3 regions of the Vibrio sp. QJM3NY_26 genome follow, and region 2 is predicted to be linked to each of the others. Evidence: predicted binding sites of a transcription regulator. Region 2 holds the regulator's gene; each other region holds the start of a gene.
What was found. Region 2 encodes MetJ, which represses methionine synthesis genes. Its sites were predicted from a motif close to TTAGACNTNTANANGTCTAA; they were not measured.
Positions count from the first base shown of each region.

Region 1: the regulator MetJ is predicted to act here: its motif matches at 1,708-1,727, upstream of metK (methionine adenosyltransferase).
Region 3: the regulator MetJ is predicted to act here: its motif matches at 2,189-2,208, upstream of metA (homoserine O-acetyltransferase MetA).

Region 1 is NZ_CM173515.1:2,974,439-2,978,728, forward strand. It holds gene tkt (transketolase) at 1-1,461, opposite strand, end outside; gene metK (methionine adenosyltransferase) at 1,839-2,993, shown strand; gene AC3CH4_RS13105 (DUF2189 domain-containing protein) at 3,362-4,159, shown strand; gene AC3CH4_RS13110 (SprT family zinc-dependent metalloprotease) at 4,238-4,290, shown strand, end outside.
Region 2 is NZ_CM173515.1:3,167,508-3,171,797, reverse strand. It holds gene priA (primosomal protein N') at 1-75, opposite strand, end outside; gene rpmE (50S ribosomal protein L31) at 408-626, shown strand; gene AC3CH4_RS14170 (malic enzyme-like NAD(P)-binding protein) at 958-2,247, shown strand; gene metJ (met regulon transcriptional regulator MetJ) at 2,480-2,800, opposite strand; gene AC3CH4_RS14160 (O-succinylhomoserine (thiol)-lyase) at 3,009-4,190, shown strand; gene AC3CH4_RS14155 (bifunctional aspartate kinase/homoserine dehydrogenase II) at 4,193-4,290, shown strand, end outside.
Region 3 is NZ_CM173515.1:1,563,778-1,568,067, reverse strand. It holds gene AC3CH4_RS07040 (M20/M25/M40 family metallo-hydrolase) at 1-960, shown strand, start outside; gene AC3CH4_RS07035 (DUF3859 domain-containing protein) at 1,089-1,511, opposite strand; gene AC3CH4_RS07030 (ATP-binding protein) at 1,590-1,958, opposite strand; gene metA (homoserine O-acetyltransferase MetA) at 2,232-3,173, shown strand; gene pilW (type IV pilus biogenesis/stability protein PilW) at 3,343-4,110, shown strand; gene rlmF (23S rRNA (adenine(1618)-N(6))-methyltransferase RlmF) at 4,218-4,290, opposite strand, start outside.

The sequences.
Region 1 (4,290 bases), 190 kb from region 2:
GTTTGGAGTCAGACGTAGAGATGCGATCTGCTCAACCGGTTGGTGAGTAGGACCATCTTCGCCTAGGCCGATAGAATCGTGCGTGTAAACTTGAATGTTCTGAATTTTCATCAGAGCCGCCATACGCATTGCGTTACGCGCGTATTCCATGAACATTAAGAACGTTGCGCCGTATGGTACGAAACCACCGTGCAGAGCGATACCGTTCATGATAGCCGTCATACCGAATTCACGTACACCGTAGTGGATGTAGTTACCTGAGAAATCGTTCGCTTCAAGAGACTTAGAACCAGACCACATAGTCAGGTTAGAAGGCGCAAGGTCAGCAGAGCCGCCCATGAATTCAGGTAGCATAGCGCCGAACGCTTCTAGTGCATTTTGAGATGCTTTACGTGATGCGATGTTTGCTGGGTTAGCTTGAAGGTCAGCAATGATTGCGTTTGCTTTCTCTTCCCATTCAGCTGGAAGCTCGCCGTTAGTACGACGTTTAAATTCTGCTGCTAGCTCTGGGTGAGCCGCTGCGTATGCGTCAAACTTAGCATTCCAAGCCGCTTCTTTCGCTGCGCCCGCTTCTTTCGCATTCCACTCAGCTGCGATATCAGCTGGAATTTCGAAAGGACCGTGTTCCCAACCAAGTGCCGCTTTAGTTGCTGTGATTTCATCAGCGCCTAGTGGAGCACCGTGACAGTCGTGCGTACCCGCTTTGTTTGGAGAACCAAAACCGATAATAGTTTTAGTACAGATAAGCGTTGGACGAGGATCCGCTTTAGCTGCTTCGATAGCCGCGTTGATAGCATCAGAGTCGTGACCATCAACGGCCGGGATTACGTGCCAGCCGTAAGCTTCAAAACGCTTAGGTGTATCGTCAGAGAACCAACCTTCAACTTCGCCATCGATAGAGATGCCGTTGTCATCCCAGAAAGCAACCAGCTTACCAAGACCTAGCGTACCTGCTAAAGAACATGCTTCGTGAGAGATACCTTCCATCAGACAACCATCACCCATGAATGCATAAGTGAAGTGATCGACGATGTCGTGGCCTTCTTTGTTGAACTGTGCAGCCAATGCTTTCTCAGCCATCGCCATACCAACAGCGTTAGTGATGCCTTGACCTAGAGGACCAGTCGTTGTTTCGATACCAGGAGCGTAACCGTACTCTGGGTGACCAGGAGTCTTAGAGTGCAGTTGACGGAAGTTCTTAAGGTCTTCAATTGAAAGCTCGTAACCTGCAAGATGAAGCAGAGAGTAAATCAACATTGAACCATGCCCGTTAGACAGAATAAAACGGTCGCGGTCAGCCCACTCTGGGTTTGCTGGGTTGTGGTTCAAGTGACCACGCCAAAGAACTTCAGCGATGTCAGCCATACCCATAGGTGCGCCAGGGTGGCCTGAATTTGCTTGTTGAACGCCATCCATGCTAAGTGCGCGAATTGCATTGGCTAGATCTTTACGAGAAGGCATGTCTGCTCCTGAGTACATAAGCGATTTAAAAAATAGATTGATGCTAAAGTTTTCATTTTTATTAGCGCGGGTATTCTCTCAAACGACTTTAGCGACTGCAAACGTTTTACTGGCATTTTAACGGTCACTTTTCGCAATTTTCGAACATTTACATCACTTAGCAATGTGTTATCTCGACCGATACGCAAACGATTAGTTATGACATATCATAAAAAAGAGCTTGTAATTCGACCGCTGGAATTTAGAATAGCCGTCTAGATGTAGAAACACCTACAAAATATACTGTATTTAATGGCGGCGCTTCCTAGCTTGCGACGCCTAAAATTATTTGCATTTAACTATTTGCAACTAAAAACTAAACTAAAAGTGGAGCTCTCATGGCTAAGCACCTATTCACTTCTGAATCTGTTTCAGAAGGCCATCCAGATAAAATTGCAGACCAAATCTCTGATGCTGTTCTTGATGCCATCTTGGAACAAGATCCAAAAGCACGTGTTGCTTGTGAGACTTACGTAAAAACCGGCATGGTTATGGTTGGCGGTGAAGTAACAACGTCTGCATGGGTTGATATCGAAGAAATCACTCGTGAAACAGTTCGTGAAATTGGTTACGTTCATTCTGATATGGGCTTTGACGCAGACTCTTGTGCTGTACTAAACACCATTGGTAAGCAGTCTCCAGACATCAACCAAGGTGTTGATAAAGCCGATCCTAAAGATCAAGGCGCAGGCGACCAAGGTATCATGTTTGGTTACGCGACTAACGAAACACCAATCCTAATGCCAGCTCCAATTACTTACTCTCACCTTCTTGTTAAGAAGCAAGCTGAAGTACGTAAGAGCGGCAAGCTTGACTTCCTTCGTCCAGATGCGAAATCTCAAGTTACGTTCCAATACGACCAAGGTAAGATTGTTGGTATCGACGCAGTTGTTCTTTCAACTCAACACTGTGATTCAGTAACAACACCTGACCTACGTGAAGCGGTAATGGAAGAGATCATCAAGCCAGTACTTCCTGCTGAATGGATCAATAAAGACACTAACTTCTTCATCAACCCAACCGGCCGTTTCGTAATCGGTGGCCCAATGGGTGACTGTGGTCTAACAGGTCGTAAGATCATCGTTGATACCTACGGCGGCGCAGCTCGTCACGGTGGCGGTGCATTCTCTGGTAAAGATCCATCAAAAGTTGACCGTTCTGCAGCTTACGCAGCGCGTTACGTTGCGAAAAACATCGTTGCTGCTGGCATGGCTGACCGTTGTGAGATTCAACTGTCTTACGCTATCGGTGTTGCAGATCCAACATCTATCATGGTTGAAACGTTTGGTACTGAGAAAGTAGCTCACGAGATCATCATTGAAGCTGTTCGTCAAAACTTCGACCTACGTCCATACGGTCTTCAAGAAATGCTGAACCTTCTTCAGCCTATCTACAAAAAGACGGCTGCATACGGTCACTTCGGTCGCGAAGAGTTCCCTTGGGAAGCGACGGACAAAGCAGCAATCCTTGCGGACTTCGCTGGCCTAAAATAATTTAGCCACTGCGATTTGTTTCTTTAAAGCCCTTACTTCTTAGTAAGGGCTTTATTTTTATGCACTTACCAAACCTTCCCCTGCTAGAACACCCTGTCCAAGTCTTCTTTACCGTTAACCACTTAGTATAAAAATCCGCTGATAATTTGTGTTTTCTAGCTCTACTGACAATAGTTAAGGTAACTCCTAGGCGATCAAGCTCACATTTAACTCAAATTAATTCAGTCTGATAACGCTCGTTAAATGTACGCAAGAACAATAACTGGGATGACAAAGAGCAGTTTAGCTCAACACCATAACGCTCTCGTAAGCGATACTTCAGAGCCTTGTGGAATTATAACTAGGACGTTATTTAACTAGGGGGATCTATGCCTCGTACCGTGCACCCATCCGAACTAAACGATAAGAAACACAAGGTCAGCGATCAGGATTACGCTCGCACCATTCCTTGTAACCAAGTAAGCATATCCGCCCCATTCCACTGGTTATCGCTTGCACTGCATGACTTAGTGAAAATGCCAATAATCAGCGCGTTTTACGGATTGTGTTTCATGGCTGCGGCCATCGCCATCGTGCAACTAGTCCAATGGCAAGGAACACACCTAGTCGTCATGCCAAGCTTGATAGTCTATATGTTGATAGGACCCTTTCTTGCTCTAGGCCTATATGACGCAAGCTGGGAAAGAGAGAAAGGACATTCCCCAAGTTTGTTCCACTCAATGAAAGCAATTACTCGCAACTCCACCCACCAATGGGCCTTTGCGATTGTGTTAATGGTTGCAATGATCTTTTGGATGCGGATTGCTGCGTTATTGCATGCGCTCTACCCTTCCGTACAAGGAGCACCATTAAGCGAGTTTGCACCATTCCTGATTACGGGTTCAGTGATTGGGTTGGTTATCGCTAGCCTGATATTTAGCATCTCAGCATTTTCGATTCCATTAATGATGGAAAGACGTGTAGATGTAATGAGTGCCATTTTTACTAGCTTCAACGCTGTTAAATCAAACATCCCTGCGATGGTCGTTTGGGCTGGTATCATTGGTACAGGTATCTTAGTCGGCTTCGCGACCTACGGTGTCGGTATGATTGTAACGATGCCATTACTTGGTTACGGAACATGGCATGCTTACCACGAAGTCATCAAAAAGAAACATCACGCTTAAATCGTTTCACGATCGATGAGCAATGTTATGATGAGGCCTTAGTTTAAACGCTGAGGCTTTTTTTGGAGTTAACAACGCTTGTCTTACACCCCGCAACAACATCGAGTAAATAAGAAACTGGGCGAATGCCT
Region 2 (4,290 bases):
GTGGTTAGGAATCTTGTAATCGAACTGCTTGTCTAGTGGAACAGGCAGTGCCACGCGGGCAATCATTGGACGCATAAAGGGACAGCTTTATCTGAGTTGACGAGAGCGAACAGTCTAATGGATAAGGGCGTTAAATTCGAGGAGCAGTTTGGATGAGAGTATCGAGTTAACGAAGGAAGATAACGAGAGCCCGAAATCTCAGGCCGACAAAGGAAATAAAAGAGGCTATTGGTGAAAAATGTATCAAATCAGTTGATCCTGCCTTATAGATTCATTACTATACTGCGCCTTAAAGGTATGGCTTTATCGCAGTTTAGTGATGCAGCGGTGTCTTTATTTTATTTTTTAACTACGTGTGGTGTGCGGCTTAGAATCGTATAGCGACACGGCCTACTTGAGGTTATCCCATGAAAACTGGTATCCACCCAGAATACAAAGCAGTTTCTGCAACTTGTTCTTGCGGCAACACATTTGAGTTCAACTCAACGCTTGCAAAAGAATCTATCCACCTAGACGTATGTGACAAATGTCACCCATTCTACACTGGTAAGCAACGTATCGTAGATACTGGCGGCCGTGTTGATCGCTTCAACAAGCGTTTCGGTGCTCTTTCTAGCAAGAAGTAATTCTCGCTATTTAGACATAAAAAGGACACTTCGGTGTCCTTTTTTGTTGCCTGAAATTTAAGAAAACGCTGAATCTTATTCAGCCATCAACTTCTCGAAACGACAGGCAACCCGCTTGAGTTTTGTTTCATAACTTACACCCAACACTCCATTCTTGAAATCCGCTCGAAAGTTCAACAAGCGACAGTAATTTCAACTGCTCACTGGTCTTATTAGTAGTGAAATCTCGTTTTTTAATGAGACAGAGGCTTTAACCACCTAGGAACTTTGAAGTACATCTATTAACATGAACAAGATCCCCCAAATAATAATATCCTAGGAACCTACACCTATGTCTGAAGACAGCCGCCAAGATCAATCCTCTCAAGCGTTATCGCCTCAAGAACAATTCCGTCAGCAAGCTCTTGATTACCATGAGTTCCCAATTCCAGGCAAAATTGCCGTAGCACTGACGAAGCCTGCAAACTCTGCAGAAGACCTAGCACTTGCATACAGCCCAGGCGTGGCTGAGCCTGTTCGCGAGATCGCACAGAACGTTGATAACGTTTATAAGTACACAGGTAAAGGCAACATGGTTGCAGTTATCTCTAACGGTACAGCGATTCTTGGCCTAGGTAACCTTGGCCCTATTGCTTCTAAACCTGTTATGGAAGGTAAAGCGCTACTGTTTAAGCGTTTTGCTGGTTTAGATTCTATCGATATTGAAGTAAAACACCGCACAATCGATGAGTTCGTTGATACGGTTGCGAATATCGCAGATACATTCGGCGGTATTAACCTAGAAGACATCAAAGCACCTGACTGTTTTGAGATTGAGCGCCGCCTGATTGAGCGTTGTGATGTCCCTGTTTTCCATGATGACCAACACGGTACAGCGATTGTAACGGCTGCAGGTATGCTGAACGCGATTGAGCTTCAAGGTAAGAAGCTTGAAGAGTGTAAGATCGTTTGTTTAGGTGCTGGCGCAGCAGCTGTTGCTTGTATGGAACTGCTGATTAAGTGTGGCGCTCAGCGTGAGAAGATCTACATGCTTGACCGTAAAGGTGTAATCCACACTCGTCGTGAAGACTTGAATGAATACAAAGCGCTATTCGCAAATAACACGGACAAGCGCACGCTTGAAGATGTTATTGAAGGCGCTGACCTGTTCTTGGGCGTATCGGGTCCTAACCTGCTACCAGCTAAAGCACTCACGCTGATGGCTGATAAGCCTGTTGTGTTTGCATGTTCAAACCCAGATCCAGAGATCAAGCCAGAGCTTGCTCATGAAGTTCGTTCTGACCTTATCATGGGTACAGGCCGTAGCGATTACCCGAACCAAGTAAACAACGTACTTTGTTTCCCATTCATTTTCCGTGGTGCGCTTGATGTGCGTGCGAGCGAAATCAATGATGAGATGAAGCTGGCTGCGGTTAAAGCGATTCGTGAACTAGCGAAAGAAGAAGTTCCGGCTGAAGTACTTGCTGCTGCAGGTGAGACTGCACTGGAGTTTGGTAAAGGCTACATCATTCCTAAGCCAATGGACCCACGTCTACTTCCTCGCGTAGCACAAGCGGTTGCAGTAGCGGCCGTTGAATCTGGCGTAGCTCGTATTGAGATGCCTGCTAACTATATGGCTTAATGCTTTAATAATTTAATAATTTAATAATTTAATAATTTAATAATTTAATAGCTTAATAGCTTAATAGCTGTTGCTCTATTGAGCGAAAAAGAATAATAAAAAACCGACTCATAGGAGTCGGTTTTTTTTATGTCTATCATTCACAGAGCAGCTACCGATAACGTAGTGGGTGATGTGACAAATAAGGTTCAGCTATAGCGAATCAATATTGAAGGCAGTGACTGAGTTGTTTTTATTCTTCGTCAAACGCTTCGAATTCGATACCCATCTCTGTCATCAGCTTTTTCACTTCAGTCGGGATGTCGTCTGGACGGTCTTTACGGAGATCTTCATCCGTTGGCAGTGGTTGGCCTGTGTACGCATGTAGAAAGGCTTCGCACAGTAGCTCACTGTTTGTTGCATGGCGTAGGTTATTAATCTGGCGGCGAGTGCGCTCGTCAGTAAGAACCTTTAACACTTTTAGAGGGATAGAAACTGTAATTTTTTTTACTTGTTCGCTTTTCTTTCCATGCTCAGCATATGGGCTTATGTATTCACCATTCCAGTCGGCCATTGCGTACCTTCATCACTTTAGTTGTTAGAATAAATTAATAGTGGTGATTTTAGCGGGATTTACTGCCATAAGCAAAGACATATAGACGTCTAGAAGTGTTGACGTCTCACATTTATGAAAGTAAAGTGAATAACATATATCTAACACAGCCGCAAAATGCCGACAAGCCGCTGTGATTCTCAGACGCAAAACTTGTAAGGAAGCACCTATGAGCAGCCGGAAGCCAGCAACAATCGCAGTACGTACTGGTATCGAGTCAGACACGCAACACCATGCCGTTGTCCCACCTATTTATCTTTCGACTAACTATGGGTTTCCCGCTTTTGGTGAAGTGCCAAAGTACGATTACACCCGTTCTGGTAACCCAAACCGTGGTTTATTAGAAACGGCATTGTTTGAGCTTGAATCTGGCAAAGGTGCAGTGGTGACTAACTGTGGTACTTCGGCACTTAACTTGTGGGTATCCGCTTTCTTAGGCGGTGATGATCTTATTATCGCACCACACGACTGCTACGGTGGTACTTACCGCCTATTTAATACCCGCTCGTTAAAAGGTGACTTCAAAGTTTTGTTCGTTGATCAATCGGATCAAGCAGCGTTGGATGCGGCGATCGCGCTCAAGCCAAAGTTGATCTTAATCGAAACGCCATCGAACCCGTTGGTTCGTGTGGTTGATATTGCAGAGACTTGCCGTAAAGCGAAAGAGGTAGGTGCTCTGGTTGCTGTCGATAACACGTTTTTGACGCCTGTGTTCCAAAAGCCTTTAGAGCTGGGTGCTGATTTTGTTATCCACTCAACCACCAAATACATCAACGGACACTCAGATGTTATTGGTGGCGTTGTCGTGACGAAAACTGAAGAGCACGCTGAAGAGCTTGCATGGTGGGGCAACTGTATTGGTGCGACCGGCACACCATTTGATAGTTACATGACTCTACGTGGTATTCGTACGCTAGGTGCGCGTATGCGTGTTCACGAAGAGAGTTCACGTGAAATTCTGACGGCTCTGCAACAACAAGATCTGGTGGGCACTATTTACCACCCAAGCCTTCCTGAACACCCGGGTCACGAGATCGCGAAGAAACAGCAGTTGGGCTTTGGTTCCATGTTGAGCTTTGAGTTTGCGGGCTCTTTTGAAGCACTTAAATATTTTGTAGATAAGTTAGAGTTATTTTCTTTGGCTGAATCACTGGGTGGTGTTGAAAGCCTGATTTGTCACCCTGCGTCGATGACTCACCGTGCGATGGGCGAAGAAGCATTGGCAGAAGCGGGTGTTTCTCAACAACTACTGCGCCTTTCTGTTGGCCTTGAAGATGCGGAAGACCTAATCGACGATCTCAAGCAAGCGTTTGAAAAAACACAACGCTTTATTGCTGAAGGGGAGGTTTAATAATGGCAACCTTTCGCCAGCTACATAAATTTGGTGGCAGCAGTTTAGCGAACCCTGAATGTTACCAACGCGTGGTCAACATTCTTAGAGAATATTCATC
Region 3 (4,290 bases), 1.6 Mb from region 2:
CCTACAGAAGTGTCTAACGGTTTCAACATATACGCTCGTCTAGATGGCACTCTTCCAGGAAGCACAGTGTTCAGTTGCCACATGGACACAGTAACGCCAGGCATCGGTATTGAGCCAATCATCGAAGACGGCATCATCCGTTCAAAAGGCAACACGATTCTAGGTGGCGACGACAAGTCTGGTATCGCAGCTATCATGGAAGCGGTTCGTTGCATCAAAGCTGAAGGCAAAGAGCACAAGACTATCGAAATTGCATTTACTGTATTCGAAGAAGGTGGTCTGTTCGGCTCTTTGAACTTCGATATGTCTTACATTCAATCTGAGCACGCTATCGTACTTGATACAGGCGGCCCAATTGGCACCATCGTAAACGCAGCTCCGGGTCAGCAGAAGATTGTCGCGAAGATCAAAGGTCGCCCTGCTCACGCTGGTTTAGCGCCAGAAGAAGGCATCAGTGCCATTCAAGTTGCTGCAGACGCTATCACTAAGATGAACCTACTTCGTATCGATGAAGAAACTACGGCAAACGTCGGTATTGTTGAAGGTGGTCAAGCGACCAACATCGTAATGCCAGAGCTTAAAGTCGTGGCTGAAGCACGTTCACTAAACGGCGAAAAGCTAACGGCTCAAGTTGAGCACATGATCTCGACATTCCAAGAGAGTGCAAAACAGTTCGGCGCTGAAGTAGAAATCGAATCTACTCGTGCTTACGATGCATTCGTGATTGCAGACGATCACCCGCATATTCTTTCTATCAAATCAGCGTTTGAGAAGCTTGGCGTAACCGCAAATACTAAACGCACTGGCGGCGGTAGCGATGCGAACAACTTCAACGCGAAAGGTCTAACAACGGTTAACCTTTCTACTGGTATGGCGAAAGTTCACACCACTGAAGAATACATTGCAGTGAAAGATATGGTCGCTATCACTGAGTTTGTTGTAGCTTACGTAACGCAATAATTTAATCCATTAGTTAGGTAGTCACTTCTATCTAGCACAATGAAAAAAGCCGAGTACACATACGACGTGTGACTCGGCTTTTTATTGTCTGCGTTTAGCCTAAAGCTAACGTCCACCAGAAATTTCGTCTAAAAACCCCTACGCTTCCAGAATTGGCCTTCGTCTTTTGCAACAAGGTCGAATGTCTTATCGGCAATGATGTTGCCTTTTAGCTCCACGGTCATGCGCCACTTACCTAACTTGTTCGAGACTGGCGCCCAGATGGTGTCACCTAAGTAGAAATCCCAGTCGTTGTTACCGACATGCTCTTCACCATCGAACGGTTCGAGCACTTCGCCCTTGTCTGTAGTGACATCCGGGTGATAAATGCAGTAGCGGATTTTTTCACCTTTGGCTTTCTTGATATTCAAGGTATAGCCAAATTCCACGTCGATTTCAGCATCAACGGTGGTGGTGAACTCTTGGATTTTTGGAAGGTCTTTAGATTTGGAATCCCACGTTGTGTAGATCCCGTAAGATGTCATGTCGACCACAACAGAGCGCTTTGCCATTTCAATCGTTACCTTGGAGTTGTTCTATTCATCTAATTCTATTTGCCATTCAGCCACGCAAGCAGAGGAAGAACGATGCTATTCTTGCCAATCTTTTGCCATGCGCTTAATCACAGACGGTTCGATGTCGTGAATGCTGCCATATTGCTCTCGGCATACTTCGATGATCAAGTCAGCTTTGTATTTTCTTGCCAGTTGACGGTAAGCCTTCATTTCCCAATGCTTAATAAAGGTATTCGAAACAACAACATCCAACCCTTGCTTCAAGCCATTCTCTGCCGTGTTCTGACACCACTCATGAGCTTGCTGTAGCTGCCTTGGATCAAAATAGTAGTCACCTTGCTCATTCACGTAATACATATCGGCTTCGACATGCAACGCATCGTAGGTTTTTGCTTTTGTTGACTTGCCAGAACCGGGCAACCCTCGAATGAGTATTAACTTCATCTGTCACTTTACAGGCTAATTCGAAAACATGAGTTTATCGTAAATGCTAACCGCTTGCTCTGATAACTGCCTAGTTCTACATAACAGAACCAAGCACTTATGCATTACTCGGGTAGTCGTTAAACATTATAAGACTCCCTCGACGTCGGAAGGTGGCTTCTGATAGAAAACACAAATAATTTACATCTATCCATTTTGGATATCGACAAGCGTACCAAACTACTATAGATTTAGATGTATAGACGTCTACATATCTAGCTTAGGGAGAAAGCTTTGCCTATTCGCATTCCAGACCAATTGCCAGCATCTGATGTTCTTCGTGAAGAAAACATCTTCGTGATGCCGTTATCAAGAGCATCGACACAGGAAATTCGTCCACTTCGAGTCTTGATCCTCAACCTAATGCCGAAGAAGATTGAAACTGAAACTCAATTCTTACGCCTACTATCAAACAGTCCATTGCAAGTGGATGTAGAGCTGCTGCGCATTGATGACCGACCAAGCAAAAACACACCGACCGAACACCTTGATAACTTCTACCGCCAATTTGAAATGGTCAAAGGGAGAAACTTTGATGGATTGATCATCACTGGTGCACCGCTTGGCTTGGTTCAATTTGAAGATGTGATTTACTGGGACCACCTAAAAACCATCATGGAATGGGCAAACAAGCACGTGACCTCAACCTTGTATGTGTGCTGGGCGGCTCAGGCTGGTTTGAAACTACTGTATGATTTGCCAAAGCGCACTCGTAAAGAGAAGCTTTCTGGTGTTTATAATCACGAGATTCATCACCCTTACCACCCGCTTCTACGTGGCTTTGACGATACCTTCTTAGCACCGCACTCTCGCTATGCAGATTTCTCTCAGGAATACTTAGCCGAGCATACCGACCTTGATGTTCTTGCGACTTCTGATGTGGCTGGCGTATATCTGGCGGCAACCAAAGATAAGCGAAACGTGTTTGTAACGGGTCATCCTGAATACGATGCGCATACATTACACGGTGAGTACGTTCGTGATTTAGGCGAAGGTATGGAACCCGTGATTCCAATCAACTACTACCCGAACAACAATCCAGATAATAAGCCTGTCGCAAGTTGGCGTAGTCATGGGCACTTGCTATTCTCGAACTGGTTGAACTACTGCGTTTACCAACAAACGCCTTACGATTTGGATCACTTCAGCGAAGACAACTTTACCAAAGACGATTAAGTTCTTTCTTCCGATTCACAATCACATAAAGCCGTGTTCAGTAGGTTGTTGATAAAACACCAAATTGGACACGGTTTTTTTATGGTGTTTGAGTCGCATTCCATAATAGATTTACCACTTCAATAGGTTTGATTTCATATGATGGGTTGGTGTTCATAAGGAGCTTCACATGCCCGCCAAGCCGTTATTATCTAAACCTATTTCGTTATCCCGCCCCCTTTCGTTATCGAGCCTGATACTACTCGCCTCTCTTTCGTTGGTCGGTTGTGTTTCTGTCACTGAAGGACCGCCAAAGATCGAAAGCGACCCTATTGCGATGTCTGAATCTCGTATTGAATTAGGTTTGGGTTATATGGGACAAGGGAATATGGTGAGAGCACGTGAAAACCTAGAGCTCGCCATCAAACACGCACCTAGCTACTATCGAGCTCGCCTTTCCATTGCGCACTATTACGAACAAGTTGGGGAAGTTGACGAAGCAAGAGACGCCTATAAGAAAGCGCTGAGGTTAGACGCAAGAAACGGCAATGTATTGAACAACTACGGTACATTCTTGTGTAAACAGGGCGAATACGAGCAAGCCGATAAATACTTTAACCGTGCCATCAACCAACCCTATTATTATCTCGTCTCTGCAAGTTATGAAAATGCGGCATTCTGCGCGTTTAAGGCCGGAGAGGTCGAGCAAGCAAAATACTACTTCTCTCGTGCGATTGACCACGACCCAAATCGAGCTAGATCCGTACTACAGCTTTCTAAAATTGAAGTCAGTGAGGCCGAATACAATGACGCTAGGCTCCGCTTATTCAAATTCCACCAACGTTATGGCTATCAAATTCCATCGCTTCAAATCTTGGTCGAACTCGAAAAGAAAGCGGGTAACCGTGCACTTCAACAGAAATACCAAAGTAAATTAGACGAACTGCTCTCCGTTTAAGGCTAACTAAGCTTAGAGTCGATGCGATAGATATAAAAACGGGTTTGTTGCGTTAACAACAAGCCCGTTCGTAATATCAACTTAATATCTTAACTAAGTACAGTCTGTTATTTAAGCGCAATCCACTCTTGTCTTTGTTCGTCGTCCATAAAGGTCCATGCGATAAAGCGACTCACCTTC